One region of the Cupriavidus sp. 09_S30 genome, then DNA from elsewhere that is predicted to be linked to it. Evidence: predicted binding sites of a transcription regulator. Region 1 holds the regulator's gene; each other region holds the start of a gene.
What was found. The regulator FNR, encoded in region 1, switches genes on or off when oxygen is low (the NO sensors DNR and NnrR bind a similar motif). The targets are predictions, from matches to a motif close to TTGATNNNNATCAA.

Region 1 (4,208 bases):
CTTCGCACCGATCCGCGAACTCGGCGGTGAGGTGATGCACCTGGCGCTGGGGCCCTGGCAGATCTTCTGGATGCTGTTCTACGCCTTCGCCACCTGGGGCAACGCCGGCTTCATGCGCGAACAGGTGTGCAAGTACATGTGCCCGTACGCCCGCTTCCAGAGCGTGATGGTGGACCGCGACACCTTTGTGGTCACCTACGATACGGGGCGCGGCGATCCGCGCGGCAGCCGTTCGCGCAAGGCCGACCATCGCGCCGCGGGGCTGGGTGACTGCGTCAACTGCAGCATCTGCGTGCAGGTCTGCCCGACCGGCATCGATATCCGCGACGGGCTGCAGTACGATTGCATCGGCTGTGGCGCCTGCATCGATGCCTGCAACCAGGTGATGGACAAGATGGAGTACCCGCGCGGGCTGATCCGCTACACGTCCGAGAACGCGATGCGCAAGGGCCTGACGGCCAAGTCGGCGCGCGCGCGCCTGCTGCGTCCGCGCGTGATGATCTACACAGCGATCTGGTTCGCGCTGCTGGCCGGCTTCGCGGTGTCGCTGATGTTGCGTACCCCGCTCAAGGTCGACATCATCCGCGACCGCGGCGCCCTCGGGCGCGAAGTGGAAGGGCGCTGGATCGAGAACGTCTACCGCCTGCAGGTGATCAACACCAGCGAGTCGCCGATGCGCATCGCCATCCGCGCGGACAGTGCCGAGCTTGGCCACATGACGGTGGAGTACGACGGCGTCATCGGCGAGATCGCGCCGACCTCGAACCGGCTGCTGCCGATTCGCGTGCGGGTGCCGATCGAGGAGGCGCGCCAGGGCACGCACAAGATCAACGTGACGGTGAAGGGCGAGGGTGAGCGCGAAGTCGAGATCAGCCAGTCGACCAGCTTCATCGTGCCGCGCGACCTGTAGCCTCGCGCAGGGGTAGCAGACAGGCAAGGGCGGCAGCACTGCCCTTGCCGAATGAAAGCAGTGAGCGTTTCCATGCAAGGACCCAGCCGACAACCGACTACGGAGGCCCGCTTGATGAAGCAACAAAGCAATCCCTGGTGGAAGGAACCCTGGCCGTGGCTGCTCATGAGCGGCCCGCTGGCGGCGATGGTGGCCTGTGGCTTCACCATCTGGCTGGCCATGAGCCATCCGGACAAGCCCATCGTCGAGGGCGTGAAGCAACATGGCCTGGTGGTGGAGCGGCAGGGGCCGCAACGGGCGGCGATGGCGCCGGCAGCGGGGCGGCCATGAGGGCGCGCTGGCTGATGTGGGTACTGTGGCCGGCCTTCTTGGTCGGCGGGCTGGCGACCGCGGTGGTGTTCTCGCTGGTGGACCCGAGCGACCTCAGCCTGTTCGGCCGGCCCATCGAGGCCTCGCGCGAGGCCGTCTATACGATCGGATTCCTGCTGGCGTGGCTGTTGTGCGCCCTGTCTAGCGCGTTGACGCTCTACACGATGCCGATCCGCCTGAGCGATACCGACGAACTGGAGTAGGCGATGACGGGCGCCGGCCGCGGGTGGCGCGATATGGCTTGCCGCGGGCGGCGGCCTGCCGCGCCTGCGGCGGTCGCCGCCTCAGCAGGCCTTGCCGTAGACTTGCTTGATGCCGGGCACGTCGACCAGCTTGACGTGGCGCTGGCGGATCTGGATCAGGCCGGCTTCGGCGAAACGGGAGAACAGCCGGCTGACCGTCTCGAGCTTCAGGCCGAGATAGCTGCCGATTTCCTCGCGGCTCATGCGCAGCACGAACTCGGTGGACGAGTAGCCGCGTTCGGACAGGCGCTCGGACAGGTTGACGAGGAAGGCGGCGAGGCGCTCTTCGGCGCGCATCGAGCCCAGCGTGAGCAGCATGACCTGGTCCTGCGTGATCTCCTTGCTCATCAGTCGCAGGAACTGCTGCTGCAGGGAGGGCACGTCGGCCGACAGTGTCTGCAAGTCCTGGAAGCGCATCACGCAGACCTCGGTGTCTTCCAGCGCCGTGGCATCGGAGGCATGCTGCATCTCGCCCAGGCCGTCGAGGCCGACGACCTCGCCGGGGAGGTGGAAGCCGGTGATCTGGGAGCGGCCGTCCTCCATCGTCACATGCGTCTTCAGCGTGCCGAAGCGCACGGCGTAGACCGCGCTGAGGGGCTCGCCCAGCCGATAGAGGGTCTCGCCCTTGTGGACTCGCACGCGCTCCTTGACCAGCGAATCGATCTTCTCAACGTCATTGCGATTCATGCCGACCGGTACGCACAGATGCCCCAGCGAGCAGGACGAGCAACGGGGCGACATTGCGGTGACGGGAATGGAATTGAGCAATTGGGGGCCTGTTTAAGTAAGCTGCGAGGGCACAATAAATGCATTTTACTGTGCGTAGCGATCTGAAGGGGAGTGAAAGTTGACTGTCGCAGTGTTTTTCAGCGTATTTCTGCTGGCCTTGCTGGGTGGCGTGCACTGCGCTGCGATGTGCGGCGGCATTGCGCTTGCCGTCGAGCAGCGGCGCGAGGGCATCCCCGTTGCAGTGCTGCGCAGGCCACGCGACTGGCTGTGCGAGCAACTGGCGATGCACGTGGGCCGCGTCTCTACCTATATGTTGCTGGGCGCGGCGCTTGGCGCGGTCGGCGCCGGGGCGTGGCGTGCCGACTATCTGCCCGTGCAGCGCGCGCTCTTCATTGCCGGCAGCCTGATGCTGGTGCTGTCGGGGCTCTGGCTGCTGGGCGGGCGCACGCCACAGTTCGCGGTTCTGGAGCGGCTGGCGGCGCGGGTTGCCGGCGGTGTCGCGCGAAGGCTGGGCGCCGCCACACGCGCGCGCCAGCCGGCCAGCACGCCGCTCGTGGCCGGCCGCGGGCGGCTGTTGCGCCGCTTCGGCATCGGCCTGGCGTGGGGGCTGGTGCCGTGCGGCATGGTCTATGGTGCGCTGGCCTTGTCGTTGCTTGCGGGCAACGCTTTGTCGGGGGGCTTGCTCATGGGCGTGTTCGGTCTTGGCACCTTGCCCAACCTGCTGATGCTGTCAGGCCTATCGGGCCTGTTGCGGCAGTGGTCGCGCCGGCCCTGGGTGCGCGCCAGCGCCGGCGTGGCGGTGACGGCATTCGGCGTGGCCGGTCTGGCCCGGGCCGCGGTCTTGCCGCACACCCTCGCCGAGCACGGTTTCTGCGTCGTCTTCTGAGCCGACACCGTGGTGGGTGGCCGATGCGGCTCGTGCCGGCCGAAGTGGCGGGCGCATCCCACCGACGGGGCGGTTGCAGCGCCGGCCCGGAATGCCATACAATCGGCAGAATTGCAGTATCGCGCTGGCGCAGCCGCGGTCTCGCCGGGCAGCATCACATGCTGGCCGGATTGCCTTGCCGGGCAGGATGCTCCTGGCGGCCGGGCCCCCTCGCAGCAAGCCACTCCGGTTGAAAAGATCCGGTTCAAAAGACCGGCTTGGCATTGTGTTGCGGGAAACGCGTACGCCGTGCGGTTGACTGCATCGTTCTTGCGGCCGAAAGGGTTCAGCCATTTCGTGCCATGTCGCTGCTCCAGAAGGGCAGCGCGACGCAAGAGGCCTTACGGTCGGCGCCGATGCCGGCGGCAGGGCAATTCTCCGCCGGACTGACCCGGCAACCCGAAGCAGAACAAGATGGGCGCGCGGCTTTCATGCGGATGGCATGCCGGCCGGCCGCACAATGAGATGGCGATGGCGCTTCGGCCTCGCTGAATCCGAAATTCCCGAAACCTCTGGCGTCTGCCGGAGGCAGGTGCAAAGACAGGCTGCACACATCCATATATGAATACCCAAGAGGCGAAAATCGTCCTCGAGACCGCGCTGATCTGTGCGCAGGAGCCCTTGCGTGTTGCCGACCTGCGCCGCCTGTTTGCCGATGAGGTGGGCGCCGATACCATTCGTGTGCTGCTGGAAGAGCTGCGCCAGGACTGGCAGCAGCGCGGCGTGGAGCTGGTGGCCCTGGCCAGCGGTTGGCGCTTCCAGAGCCGGCCGGGAATGCGGGAATACCTGGATCGCCTGAATCCGGAAAAACCGCCCAAATATTCGCGTGCGGTCATGGAGACGCTGGCCATCATCGCTTACCGGCAGCCCGTCACGCGTGGCGACATCGAGGAGATCCGCGGTGTCACGGTCAGCACCGAAGTGATCAAGCGGCTCGAGGACCGTGAGTGGATCGAAGTGATCGGTCACCGCGATGTTCCGGGTCGGCCGGCCCTGTATGCGACCACCAAGGCATTCCTGGACGATCTGGGGC
Region 2 (4,208 bases), 1.6 Mb from region 1:
CCAGAAGCTCAAGGTCTATCCCGACCTGCGCGATCACTCGCTCAAGAAGCTGCTCGATGCCGGCGTGGCGGTGACGCTGCATTCCGACGACCCCGCCTATTTCGGCGGCTACATGAACGCCAACTGGGAAGCCGTCTTCGACGCCCTGCCGCTGGACGCGGCCGATGCCCACAAGCTGGCGCGCAACAGTTTCGAGGCGGCCTTCCTGCCGGCAGCGCAGAAGGCCGACTTCCTCGCCGAAGTGGACCACTTCTGGCGATCGCCGCCCGCCACGCCGCCCGCGGCCTGAGCGAGGCTCATTCCAAGACACCGGCGTGCCCGGGCTGCGGCCCGCGCCGCCGGCCCCTAAAGACCAAGTCATGACGACCACTCCCGCCAACCCGTCCGACGCCAGCGGCACCAGCGGCATCAACAGCACGCAGGCCGTGCGCGGCCGCGTGCTGCATTTCCAGCGCGACCCGCAGTTCCACGAGGACGCCTATCAGTACTGGGAGGACGGTCTGCTGATCATCCGCGCCGGCCGCATCGTGGCCGCGGGCGACTACGCCCGCCTGGCGGCCGAGATCCCCGCCGACGCGCAGGTGACCGACCACCGCGGCAAGCTGATCGTGCCGGGCTTCATCGACACCCACGTGCACTACCCGCAGACGGACATCATCGCCTCGCCGTCGCCGGGCCTGCTGCACTGGCTCGAAACCTACACCTTCCCCGAGGAGCGCCGCTTCGCCGATCCCGACTACGCGCGCGGCGTGGCGGGCTTCTTCGCCGACGAGCTGCTGCGCAACGGCACCACCAGCGCCGTGGTCTGGAGCACGGTGCACGCCGCCTCGGCCGACGCCTTGTTCGCCGAAAGCGCGAGCCGCAACCTGCGCATGGTCACCGGCAAGGTGCTGATGGACCGCAACTGCCCCGAGTTCCTGCGCGACACGGCCGAATCCGGCGCGCGCGAATCGGCCGAGCTGCTGTCGCGCTGGCACGGCAAGGGCCGGCTGTCGTATGCGATCACACCGCGCTTCGCGCCCACCTCCAGCGAGGCGCAGCTGGCCGCCTGCGCCGAACTGGCACGCGCCTACCCTGACGCCTTCATCCAGACCCACGTGGCGGAGAACCGCGACGAGGTCAAGTGGGCGGCCGAGCTGTTCCCCGATGCGCGCAGCTACCTGGACGTCTACGACCGCTACGGCCTGCTGCGCCCGGGCGCGCTGTACGGCCACGCCATCTACCTGGACCAGGACGACCGCCGGCGCCTGGCCGACAGCGGCGCGGCGGTGGCGCACTGCCCCACCTCCAACCTGTTCCTGGGCAGCGGCTTCTACGACTTCCACCAGTCCGACGCCAACCGGCTCAACGTCACCCTGGCCACCGACGTGGGCGGCGGCACCTCCTTCTCGATGCTGCGCACGATGAACGCCGCACACAAGGTGGCGCGCATGGGCGGCTACCACCTGACCGCGCTGCGCATGTTCTACCTCGCTACGCGCGCGGCTGCCGACGCGCTGGGCTGGTCCGACCGCGTGGGCAGCTTCGCCGCAGGCTGCGAGGCCGACTTCATCGTGCTCGACCCGCAGGCCACGCCGCTGATCGCGCGCCGCAGCGCCCGCTCCGAGACGCTGGAAGAGCAGCTCTTCGCCTTCGCCATGCTGGGCGACGATCGGGTGATCGACAGCGTCTATGTGATGGGCGAGCCGGCAGGGATGTCTCATTAGGCATTTCCGGCGCAGTCGGCCCCGCCGCAAAGCGGCGGCTGCCGTGCGCCGGCCACCTCGCTTGACCCTGGTCAACACCCCCATTCGGCGGGGCTTCTAAGCTGTCGCTTCCCGGCGCGCCTGCCGGCGCCGTGGGCAAATGCCCGCGGCGCAGCCTGATCGCGGCGCGTCCCTGACCTTGGAAGAATTCCGCATGACTGCCAAGCTGCAAGCCAGGGCCATGGAGCCCTACCCAGACACCGCCGCCGCGCCGGCACCAGGCGCGAGCCGGAAGCCGGCCCTGCCCGAGCCCATCGCCCCGGAGGCGCCACTGCCCGCGCGCAAGATCATCCGGAGCTGGCTGATCCCGCTGGGACCGCGCACCACGCCGCTGCCCGTGGCGCTGACCTTGCTCGATAGCGCGCTGTTCTTCGCCACGCTGGCCGGCATCGTGCTGATCCAGCACTGGGCCGCCAAGCTCGGACTCGGCATCGTCGCCGGCGTGCTGATCGCCCGCCTCTTCATCATCGGCCATGACGCCTGCCACCAGAGCCTGACGCCCCGGCGCGGGCTGAACAAGTGGCTGGGCCGGCTGACCTTCCTGCCGTCGCTGACGCCCTACAGCCTGTGGGAAGTGGGCCACAACGTGGTGCACCACGGCTACACCAACCTGAAGGGTTTCGACTTCGTCTGGGCGCCCTACTCGCTGGAAGAGTTCCGCGCGCTGCCGCGCTGGCGCCGCGTGTTGGAACGCATCTACCGCACCGGCTTCGGCCCGGGCCTGTACTACCTGATCGAGATCTGGTGGCTGAAGATGTTCTTCCCCAGCAAGCGCCAGATGCCCTCGCGCCGCGCCATCTTCAAGTGGGACTGTGTGCTGGTGGCGGCATTCGGCGCGGCGTGGATCGGTGCTCTGCTGTGGCTGGCCTCGGCAACCGGCCAGTCAGGCTGGATGCTGCTGATGATGGGGTTCGTCGTGCCCTTCCTGGTCTGGAACGTCACCGTCGGCTTCGTGCTCTACGTGCACCACACCCATGCCAGCGTGGCCTGGTACGAGACCAAGGCAATGTGGGCGCGCGCCCAGCCCTTCGTCTCGACCACCGTTCACCTGCGCTTCCGCTACGGCATCGGCGCGGCGCTGCACCACATCATGGAGCACACCGCCCACCACGTCGACATGAGCGTGCCGCTGTACCACCTGAAGCGCGCCCAGAGCGTGCTGGAACACGCGCTGCCCGGCCGCATCATCGTCGAGAACTTCTCCTGGCGCTGGTACTTCGACACCGCGCGCCGCTGCAAGCTGTACGATTTCAAGGCCCTGTGCTGGACCGACTTCCGCGGCCGCCAGACCAGCGAAAACGCGCCGGTGCCCGCCTGAGCACCCGGCCGCGCGCGGCCCTGTGCCGCGCGCGAACAACAGGCGGCAGTGGACTTGCCCGCGCTGCCGCCGCTATAATCCGGGCTTCCATTGGGGAGTAGCCGCTCCGCCGTCACCGTCCCGCGCAACGCGGGAGCCGGAACGCGGAGGCGTACGTCAACAGACTTGACCGCTTGCGGTTATGGCGTGCGCAGCTTCCGGACCCTGGCCCGCCTTCCGGCACGGCCCGCGTCCATGGCCTGGCGAGACCGATGACGTCGCTTTTCCGGACAGGGCCGGGGAAGGCGTGCGTCATTGGCATCTCGCAGATGCGTCCGGCCCGGTTACTTGAAGAAAAATGGAAGCCTTCCTCGTGTCCACGGGTATCGTCGCCCTCGCCGAAATGGGCGACAAGACACAGTTGCTGTCTCTCGTGCTGGCAGCGCGCTATCGCCGCCCCATTCCCATCATCCTCGGCATCCTGATCGCCACACTGGTCAACCACGGCTTTGCCGGCGCCCTGGGCGGCTGGATCACCCACATGGTGGGCCCTAGCCTGCTGCGCTGGATCCTTGGCCTGGGCTTCATTGCCATGGCGGCCTGGATGCTGATCCCCGACAAGCTGGACGACGTCGAGCAAGCCAAGCCGGTGCGCGGCGCGCTGGGCATCCTGGGCACTACCATCATCGCCTTCTTCTTCGCCGAGATGGGCGACAAGACCCAGATCGCCACCGTGGCGCTGGGCGCGCGGTTCAGCGACACGATCGTGGCCGTGGTTGCGGGCACCACCTTCGGCATGATGCTGGCCAACGTGCCGGCAGTGCTGCTGGGCGGCCGCTTCGCCGACAAGATGCCGATCGGCCTGGTGCACAAGATCGCCGCCGGCATCTTCGTGGTGCTGGGCGTGCTGGCACTGCTCAACGTCGGCGCCTCGGCGGCCTGACTTGCTTCCGCAGGCACGGAAACGCGTACTTACAACTTGTTGTCGCTACTTCGGCACCTTCACCCGTTATGTGGAGCAGCACCGGCGCAGCAGCGTCATTCGCCACGCTGCCCGGGCATAACGACCCTTGATGAGGAGAAGGACTGATGCCGAACAAGACAAGCGGCCTGCGCCGGGCCGCACAGGCCGCGGCGATCGCGCTGGCGGCGGCCGCAATATTGAG
Region 3 (4,208 bases), 3.1 Mb from region 1:
TCTACAAGGAAGTCTGCTCGGCTTGCCACGCCACCGGCGCGGCAGGCGCACCCAAGTACGGTAACGCCGGCGACTGGGCCCCGCGCATCGGCCAGGGCTTCGACGGCCTGCTCAACTCGGTGATGCACGGCAAGGGCGCGATGCAGGCGCGCGCCGGCACCACCCCCGACGACTATAGCGACTACGAACTGGGCCGCGCCGTGGTCTACATGGCCGACGCTGGCGGCGCCAAGTTCCCCGAGCCCGCCGCCCCGGCCGCGGCAGGTGCCACCGCAGCGGCTTCTGCGCCGGCAGGCGAGGCTCCGGCCGCCGTTGCCGCCGCACCTGCAGCTGCACCCGCTGCCGCTGCCGCAGCGGCCCCGGCAGTCGCTTCGGCCGACACCGGCAAGAAGGTCTATGAGCAGGTCTGCGCTGCTTGCCACGCAGCCGGCGTGGCCGGTGCGCCGAAGTTCGGCGACAAGGCCGCCTGGGCGCCGCGCCTGAAGGAAGGCATGGACGTCGTCCACAACTATGCGCTGAAGGGCAAGGGCGTGATGCCGCCCAAGGGTGGCTACGCCGGCGCGGACAGCGACGTGCTCGCCGCGGCCGACTACATGGCCGCCGCCGCCAAGTAAGGCCGGCGTCTTCCCCCAAGCAAAAAGCCCGCGGCATGCCGCGGGCTTTTTTGTGTCCGGTGACCGGAGCCAGCCCGGGCGCCGGGCTGCCGATACTGGCTACACCACGCGCGAGTAACGCACCAGCGGTGCGACCACAGCCTCGTCGGCGGCCACGCGCGGGCGTGCGGCATCGGCCCGCAGGTAGGCGTCGAACACCATGGCCACGCGGCGCACCAGCAGGCGCCCGAGCGGGGTCACCTCGACTCTGCCGGGAGTGTGCACCACCAGGCCATCGGCTGCGAGCCGGTCCAGGTCGGCCAGTTCCGCGGCGAAGACAGCCTCGAAATCGATGCCATGGGACGCGCCCAGCGCAGCGGTGTCGAGCACGCCGTTGCACATCAGCGCGCCGATGATCTCGCGGCGCAGGTGGTCATCGGCAGACATCTGGAAACCGCGCATCACGGGCAGGTGGCCTGCATCCAGCGCGGCGTAGTAGTCATCCAGCGTGCGTGCGTTCTGCACGTAGCGGCCTGCCACCGCGCCGATCGCCGACACGCCCAGGCCGATCTGGTCGTAGCCGGCATGGGTCGAATAGCCCTGGAAGTTGCGCTGCAGCTTGCCCTCGCGCTGGGCCACGGCCAGGTCGTCGTCGGGCAGCGCGAAGTGGTCCATGCCGATGTAGACGTAGCCGGCCGCGGTCAGCTTCTCGATGGTGGCGACCAGGATTTCCAGCTTCTCGCCCGGCGCCGGCAGCGTGGCTTCGTCGATGCGCCGCTGCGGCTTGAATACATGGGGCAGGTGCGCGTAGCTGTAGACCGAGAGGCGTTCCGGACGCATCTCCAGCACGCGCTCGATGGTGACGGCGAAGCGCTGCGCATTCTGGTGTGGCAGGCCATAGATCAGGTCCATGCTGATGGAGCGCATGCCCAGCCGGCGTGCCGCATCCACCACCATGCGCGTCTGCTCCACCGACTGCTCGCGATGGATCGCTCGCTGCACCTCGGGGTCGAAGTCCTGCACGCCCAGGCTGATACGGTTGAAGCCAAGTTCGGCCAGCAGCGCCATGCGCGCGTCGTCGACGACGCGCGGGTCGATCTCGATCGAATGCTCGCCGTGCGCGGGCAGGTCGAAGTGCGTGTGCAGCGTGTTCATCACGCTGCGCATCTCGGTCTCATCGAGGAAGGTCGGTGTGCCGCCGCCCCAGTGCGACTGCAGGACCTGCCGGCGCGCGCCCAGCCCTTCGGCCACGCGCGCGGTCTCGCGCGCCAGGTAGCGCACGTAGCGTGCGCTGCGCCCGTGGTCGCGCGTGATGATCTTGTTGCAGCCGCAGTAGTAGCAGATGTTCTCGCAGAACGGCACGTGCACGTAGAGCGAGAGCGGCGCATCCGGCGCGGCGCCGCTGTGGGCGAGCGCCGCGAGGTAGTCGGCTTCGCCGACGCCGGCATGGAAGCGGTCGGCGGTGGGATAGGAGGTGTAGCGCGGACCGTTGCCGTCAATGCGGCCGGCCAGTGCGCGGAAATCGGCCAGCGCGCGGCGGTCGACCGCGCGCGGTGCGTAAGGGGTAGGACAGGACATGGGGGCGCCCTCTGCGGACGGATTCTTGACGGCCCATGCTAGCTCCCGCGCGGCGCTAGCAGATTGACGGCGGTCAAGCCTGCATGGATTGCGCGCCCGCCGGGCGGCGCATCAGACTCTCGGCAACACCATGCGCACGCGCAGTCCGCCTTCGGTGCGATTGGCCAGCGCCAGCTCGCCGCCATGGCGCGCCACGATGTCGGCAGCGATGGACAGGCCCATGCCGACGCCGCCGGTGGCCCGGCTGCGCGAGGACTCCACGCGGTAGAAGGGCTCGAGCACGCGCGGCAGTTCCTCGTGCGGAATGCCGGGACCGTCATCGCACACGTCGATCACCACGCGCTCCGTCTCGTCGTTCAGGAGGATCCGGGCGGCGCCGCCGTAGCGGTGCGCGTTCTCGATCAGGTTGACCACCGCGCGGCGCAGTTCCGCCGGATACGCCAGCAGCGGCGCGGCCTGTCCCTCCAGCGCGACGTCCTGGCCGAGTTCGGCCGCGTCGTCGACGATGGCATGCAGCAGCGCGAGCACGTCGACGCGCTGGCGCGGCCCGCCGCTGTCGCGGTCGCGCAGGTAGTACAGGGTGGAGTCGATCAGGCCGTTCATCTCGGCCAGGTCCTGGCGCAGGCGATAGCGTACGTCGCGGTCCTCCACGCGCTCGATGCGCAGGCTCATCCGCGTCAGCGGCGTGCGCAGGTCGTGCGAAACCGCGGCCAGGAAGCGCGACTGCTGGCCCATCTGCGTGCGGATGCGCTGCTGCATGTGATTGAAGGCCACCGCTGCCGCGCGCGCCTCGACCGGCCCGGTGCCCTCATCGAGCTGGGGGGCGTTGACGTCCTGGGCGAGGCGGCCAGCGCCGCTGGCCAGCTGCTGTATCGGCCGCGCCAGCAGGCGCGCGCCCACCCACGAGGCGGCCACGATGGCCGCCAGTTGCAGCAGCAGGCCCAGTCGCGGCGGCCACAGCCCATGCAGGCGGCGCCCGTGGGGTGGCGGGGGTGGCGGGGGCATGCCCGCGGCGAAGAGATCGCCAGGCGGCGGCAAGCGGCCGGCTTCCATGCCTGGCGCGAAACCCGGACCTGCGGGCTGCGCGTGGCGCGCGTCCGCAGCGGTGGTGCTGTGTTCACGGTGCTCGAAGCCGGGGCGCGGAAAGATGCTCTCGATGACAGTCAGGCCGAGCAGGTGCACGGCCAGCATGATCGAGGCCATCACCAGGAACAGGCGCACGAACATGGTGTCGTAGCGCGCCAGCAGACTGCGAAGCGGCACGGCGTCAGCCTTCCACGGTGGCTGTGAAGACGTAGCCTTCGCCGCGCACGGTGCGGATCAGCACGGGGTCGCGCGGATCGTCGCGCAGCTTCTGGCGCAGGCGGGAGACGAGCAGATCGATGCTGCGATCGAACACGTCCAGGTCGCGTCCGCGCGCCTGGTTGATCAGCAGCTCCCGGTCCAGCACGCGGTGCGGATGCTCGATGAAGGTGAGCAGCAGGCGGAATTCCGCATTGGACAGCGGCACCACCGTGTCTTCGCCATCGACCAGCTGGCGCAGCGTGGTGTTGAGCCGCCAGTTGCCGAAGCGCACGTCGTGGCCTGCGGCCGCGGCGGACCGGCGCTGACCGCCCTGGCTGCGTCGCAGCACGGTATGGATGCGCGCCACCAGTTCGCGCATCTCGAAGGGCTTGGTCACGTAGTCGTCGGCACCGACCTCCAGCCCGACCACGCGGTCCGCCAGTTCGGCGCGCGCGGTCAGCATGATCACGGGCGTGTCGCCGTTCTCGCGGATCTCGCGGCACAGTGCAAGACCGTTCTCGCCGGGCAGCGACAGGTCGAGGATGACCAGGTCATAGGTCTTGGCGGCCATCGCCGCGCGCATGGCCGCACCGCCCTCGGCGCCGTCGGCCGCCATGCCGAAGGTCGACAGGTAGTCGGCCAGCATCGTGCGGATCTGGGTGTCGTCGTCGACGACGAGCAATTGAAGCGGAGCGGTGGCGGAGGGTTCCATTCTCATTTCAGCAAGGCGGCATGCGCCGCAGGCGCTCACTG
Region 4 (4,208 bases), on a different contig from region 1:
GGTTGCGCACGCGGCCCCAGAAGTCCAGCTCCCAGGCGGCGACGCCCAGGCTGACCTGGTACTGGCTGGCAGTGAGCGGCCGGCCAGTCAGGTTTAGGTCGCCCGGGGTGTGCGCACGCGTGCCGCCGGCCTGTGCGCTGACGGTCGGGAACAGGTCCGCGCGCCGGATCGCGTAGGCGGCACGGGCTTCCTCGACGCGCAGCACGGCGATGCGCAGGTCGCGGTTGTTGGCGAGCGCGGCGGTGATCAGCCGGCGCAGCGCCGGATCCTGGAAATACGACTGCCAGGTCACCGCGGCGGCCGCCGGCAGGGGCGTGCCGCCGCCATCCGTTTCCTGGGTCGGCTCGTAGTAGGTGCTGGCCACCGGCAGCGCGGGCTGCTGGTAGGGTGGCGCCAGCGAGATGCAGCCTGCCAGCAGCACGCTCAGCAGGGTGGCAGGCAACAGCCTCCCGGCGCATGCCGGAAGCGCCGGCAGATGCGGACGATATGGCATTGCCTACTTCTCCAGCACGTAGGTGCCCGGTGCATCGCCCAGGATTGGGTAGCCGCGGCGCGGCGCCGCCATATGCGGCGGATTCACCGGCGCGCCGGACTGGCTGTCCAGCCACGCACTCCATTCCGGCCACCAGGAACCGGCCTGCGTCGGCGCGGCCTGCAGCCATTCGTCGGGCGTCATGCTGACCTGATTGGTCGGGCGGCACAGCATGCGGTAGTTGCGGCGCGGATGACCGGGCTCGCTGACGATGCCGGCGTTGTGGCCGCCGCTGGTCAGCAAGAAGGTCAGCGGCGCCTGCGACAGGTAGTGCAGCTTGTAGACCGAGCGCCATGGCGCGACGTGGTCCGTCTCGGTGCCGACGCAGAAGATCGGCAGGCGCAGGTCGCCGATCATCACCGGCCGGCCGCCGACCGGGTAGCGGTTCTCCGCCAGATCGTTGTTCAGGAACAGCCGGCGCAGGTATTCCGAATGCATGCGCGCCGGCATGCGCGTGGCATCGGCGTTCCATGCCATCAGGTCTGACATCGGCCGGCGTTGCCCTAGCACGTAATCGTTGACCATGCGCGACCAAAACAGGTCATAGGGGCGCAGCATCTGGAAGGCGCCGGCCATCTGGCGGGCGGTCAGGTAACCGGTGCGGGCCATCTGCGCCTCGAGCAGGCTGACCTGGCTCTCGTCGATGAAGAGTCCGAGCTCGCCCGGTTCGCTGAAGTCGGTCTGCGCGCAGAACAGGCTCAGGCTGGCCAGCCGCGAGTCGCCGTCGCGCGCCATGGTGGCGGCGGCAAGCGCCAGCAGCGTACCGCCCAGGCAGTAGCCGGTGGCATGGACGCGGGCCTTGGGCACGATGGCACTGACGGCATCGAGCGCTGCCTGCACGCCGAGCGTGAGGTAGTCGTCCATGCCGACGTTGCGGTAGCTCTCGCCGGGATTCTTCCAGGACACGCAGAACACCGTGTAGCCTTGCCCGACCAGGTAGCGGATCAGCGAGTTGGCCGGCGACAGGTCCAGGATGTAGTACTTCATGATCCAGGCGGGCACCACCAGCACCGGCTCGGGGCGCACCTTGCCCGTGGCGGGGCTGTATTGCAGCAGCTCGATCAGCTTGTTGCGGAACACCACCTTGCCTGGCGTGATCGCGACTTCGCGGCCTGGGCGGAATTGCTCGGCGCCCGCCGGACCTTGGCCGGCGAGCCGCCGCATGACGTCAGTCCAGGCATGCTGCGCGCCGCGCAGCAGGTTGGCGCCGCCTTCCTCCAGGGTCCGGCGCAACGCCACCGGGTTGGTCGCGAGCTGGTTGCCTGGCGATAGCATGTCGAGCCACTGCCGGGCGGCAAAGGCCACCAGCTGGGCGTGATGCGGTTCCACCCCGGGGACGTTGCGGGTGGCTTCTTCCCACCAGTGCTGCGTCAGCAGGAAACGCTGGTGCCAGAGATTGAAGGGCCATTGCCGCCAGGCGTGGTCCGCAAAGCGGCGATCGTGCGCTGGTGGCACGATGCAGGCGCGCGCTTCGCCGGGTCCGGCGGCCAGGCAGTCGGCCAGGTAGCGGTTCAGTTCGGCGGCCTCGTGTACTACGTGCTGCGCCAGTTCGAGGCGCTTGCCGGGCGCCATCGCCAGGTGGGAGGCCCAGTCAAGCCAGGCCAGCGCGCCAGCCGCGGGTGACAGCGAGCCCGTCAGGCGCGCAAAGGCGCCGCGCGCCGCGGTGTCGAGCGCGGCCGCGGTGGCGTCGCGTTCAGGCCGTTCGGAAGATGTGCTCATACGGAATCGGCTCCAGATCTGCGCCAGCTGCGCGGCGAGCGCCGCCCGGCTGGCTGGCATTGCGGCGTCGGTGAGGCTCTCGGCCTGGCCGGCGCGCCCGGGGCACGCGTTGTCGTGTGCATGCCTGCATTGTGACGAAAAGCGCGCAGCCGAACCTTGATTGGTATCAAGCTAGTGACCGACCAGTCAGTTTCTAATGCAGGCATCCATTGTCATTGTGCACCCAGCCGGCCGAGGTGCCGTCCTGTCATGCTGCAGCAAGATCCCCACGCAATCCCAGCCACAGCGAGCGAGGCGAGCCGCCGCAAGCGGCTGCCATCCGCACTGCGCATCGAACAGATACTGGATGCCGCCCTGCAGGCATTCTCCGCACACGGCTACGCCGACACGCGGATGGAGGACATTGCGCGCGGCGCTGGCTTGTCCAAGGGTGGCTTGTATGTGCATTTCGCCAGCAAAGAGGAGGTGCTGCAGGCTCTGCTCGACAATCACCTGGCACCGCAACCGCTGGATGCCGCGGCCTTGCTCGACGGGGTGGAAACGACGCGGCAATTCGCCGAACGCTTGGTCACCCACCTCTACGGGAGCCTGGCCAATCCCGCGATGATCGGGACCATGCGGCTGCTGCTCGCGGAAAGCGCACGGGTGCCGCAGGTGATAGAACGCTGGCGGCGCGCATCGCTCGACGGCTCGCATGCGGACGTCGGCCGCTTGCTGGCGCAGGCCGTGCAGCGCGGCCTGTGCGGCCAGAGCGTGGCCATGCGCCATCCGTGGCTGCTGCTCTCGCCTATCGTGGCGACTGTCGTGATGGCGATCGTGGCCGGCCCGCTCAGCGATATCGAACTGGCGCAGCGGCGGCAGGCGCATGTGGAGATGTGCTGCGAACTGTTGGCACCGCCCGCAATTAGAGTGCCGCTTGATCCACATCAAGGCATCGGCCCATAGGTGGCCCGAATCGGCGATTTCCCGCCCGCGCGGGTTCCCGCCCGGCGCAGGGCACTGCTACACTGCGCAGCCTCGCGACGGGGCCCGGGCTTGCCCACCCTCGCGCAGACGGAAGAACGTAGCAAGCAAGAACAAGATGATGACAACAGCAGCCGCCGGCTTCGGAGGCGGCAAATGACAGTCGACGGTCGCCCCCCGAGGCCGTGCGACAACGAAGGCGGCAGGACCGGCGCTCCGATGGCGATGGCCCAGCCTAGCGCCCCGCACACGCCGCATGCCCCGCCAGCTCCGCCCACCCCGCACGCTTTGCACACCCCGCCCGTTCCGCACGCCGGGCCGGCGATCGGCAATCACCAGGCCATTGTCACGCTGGCCAGCCTGACGCTGGCCGGGTGCGCGCGCTACCCGGGCGCCTCCGGGCATCTGATCCGCACCGCGCAGATTGCTGCCTGCCTCGCCGAGCTGATGGCACTGGATACAGCCGAGCAGTTGCGCATCCGGCTGGCGACCCCGGTGCATGACCTGGGCAAGCTCGCCATTCCCGATCACGTGCTGCTCAAGCCCGGCAAGCTCGAGCCGGAGGAGTGGCGCATCATGGAACAGCACACGGAGATCGGCGCGCAAGCGCTGGCCTCCAGCACGGACGAACTGCTGCAGTACGCGGCAGTGATCGCGCGCCACCACCATGAACGCTTCGACGGCAGCGGCTATCCGGCCAGGCTCGCCGGCCATGCCATTCCCCTGGCCGCGCGGGTCGTGGCAGTGGCCGACGCATTCGACGCGATGACGGAGTCGCGCTGCTACCGGCCCCGCATGACAGAAGACGACGCCTGCTCGATCATTGCCGGCGGCAGTGGCACGCATTTCGACCCCGATGCGGTCAGCGCCTTCCTGGACGGCTTCACCCAGATCCGGCGCGCGCGCGCCGCGGCCGACGCACTGGTCGACCTGGACAGCGATACCGAGGCGGTCGCCGCCTTCTACCGCTTGACGCCGGCGGACCTCGGCCTGG

Region 2: AC1Z3O_RS13015 (fatty acid desaturase) is a predicted target of FNR. The motif match lies at 1,768-1,781, and genes of this name have one in related genera.
Region 3: hemN (oxygen-independent coproporphyrinogen III oxidase) is a predicted target of FNR. The motif match lies at 2,235-2,248, and genes of this name have one in related genera.
Region 4: AC1Z3O_RS26035 (PHA/PHB synthase family protein) is a predicted target of FNR. The motif match lies at 2,408-2,421, and genes of this name have one in related genera.

The regions. Positions count from the first base shown of each region.
Region 1 covers NZ_JBXOWI010000001.1:1,126,985-1,131,192, forward strand. The annotation lists gene ccoG (cytochrome c oxidase accessory protein CcoG) at 1-910, shown strand, start outside; gene AC1Z3O_RS05270 (hypothetical protein) at 1,025-1,240, shown strand; gene AC1Z3O_RS05275 (hypothetical protein) at 1,237-1,482, shown strand; gene fnr (fumarate/nitrate reduction transcriptional regulator Fnr) at 1,564-2,289, opposite strand; gene AC1Z3O_RS05285 (sulfite exporter TauE/SafE family protein) at 2,369-3,136, shown strand; gene scpB (SMC-Scp complex subunit ScpB) at 3,737-4,208, shown strand, end outside.
Region 2 covers NZ_JBXOWI010000001.1:2,748,188-2,752,395, forward strand. The annotation lists gene AC1Z3O_RS13005 (adenosine deaminase) at 1-289, shown strand, start outside; gene guaD (guanine deaminase) at 360-1,706, shown strand; gene AC1Z3O_RS13015 (fatty acid desaturase) at 1,900-3,063, shown strand; yybP-ykoY riboswitch at 3,136-3,347, shown strand; gene AC1Z3O_RS13020 (TMEM165/GDT1 family protein) at 3,401-3,985, shown strand; gene AC1Z3O_RS13025 (hypothetical protein) at 4,132-4,208, shown strand, end outside.
Region 3 covers NZ_JBXOWI010000001.1:4,188,545-4,192,752, reverse strand. The annotation lists gene AC1Z3O_RS19480 (c-type cytochrome) at 1-614, shown strand, start outside; gene hemN (oxygen-independent coproporphyrinogen III oxidase) at 714-2,171, opposite strand; gene AC1Z3O_RS19470 (ATP-binding protein) at 2,283-3,398, opposite strand; gene AC1Z3O_RS19465 (response regulator) at 3,439-4,167, opposite strand.
Region 4 covers NZ_JBXOWI010000002.1:1,322,779-1,326,986, forward strand. The annotation lists gene AC1Z3O_RS26030 (efflux transporter outer membrane subunit) at 1-493, opposite strand, end outside; gene AC1Z3O_RS26035 (PHA/PHB synthase family protein) at 497-2,251, opposite strand; gene AC1Z3O_RS26040 (TetR/AcrR family transcriptional regulator) at 2,501-3,196, shown strand; gene AC1Z3O_RS26045 (HD-GYP domain-containing protein) at 3,371-4,208, shown strand, end outside.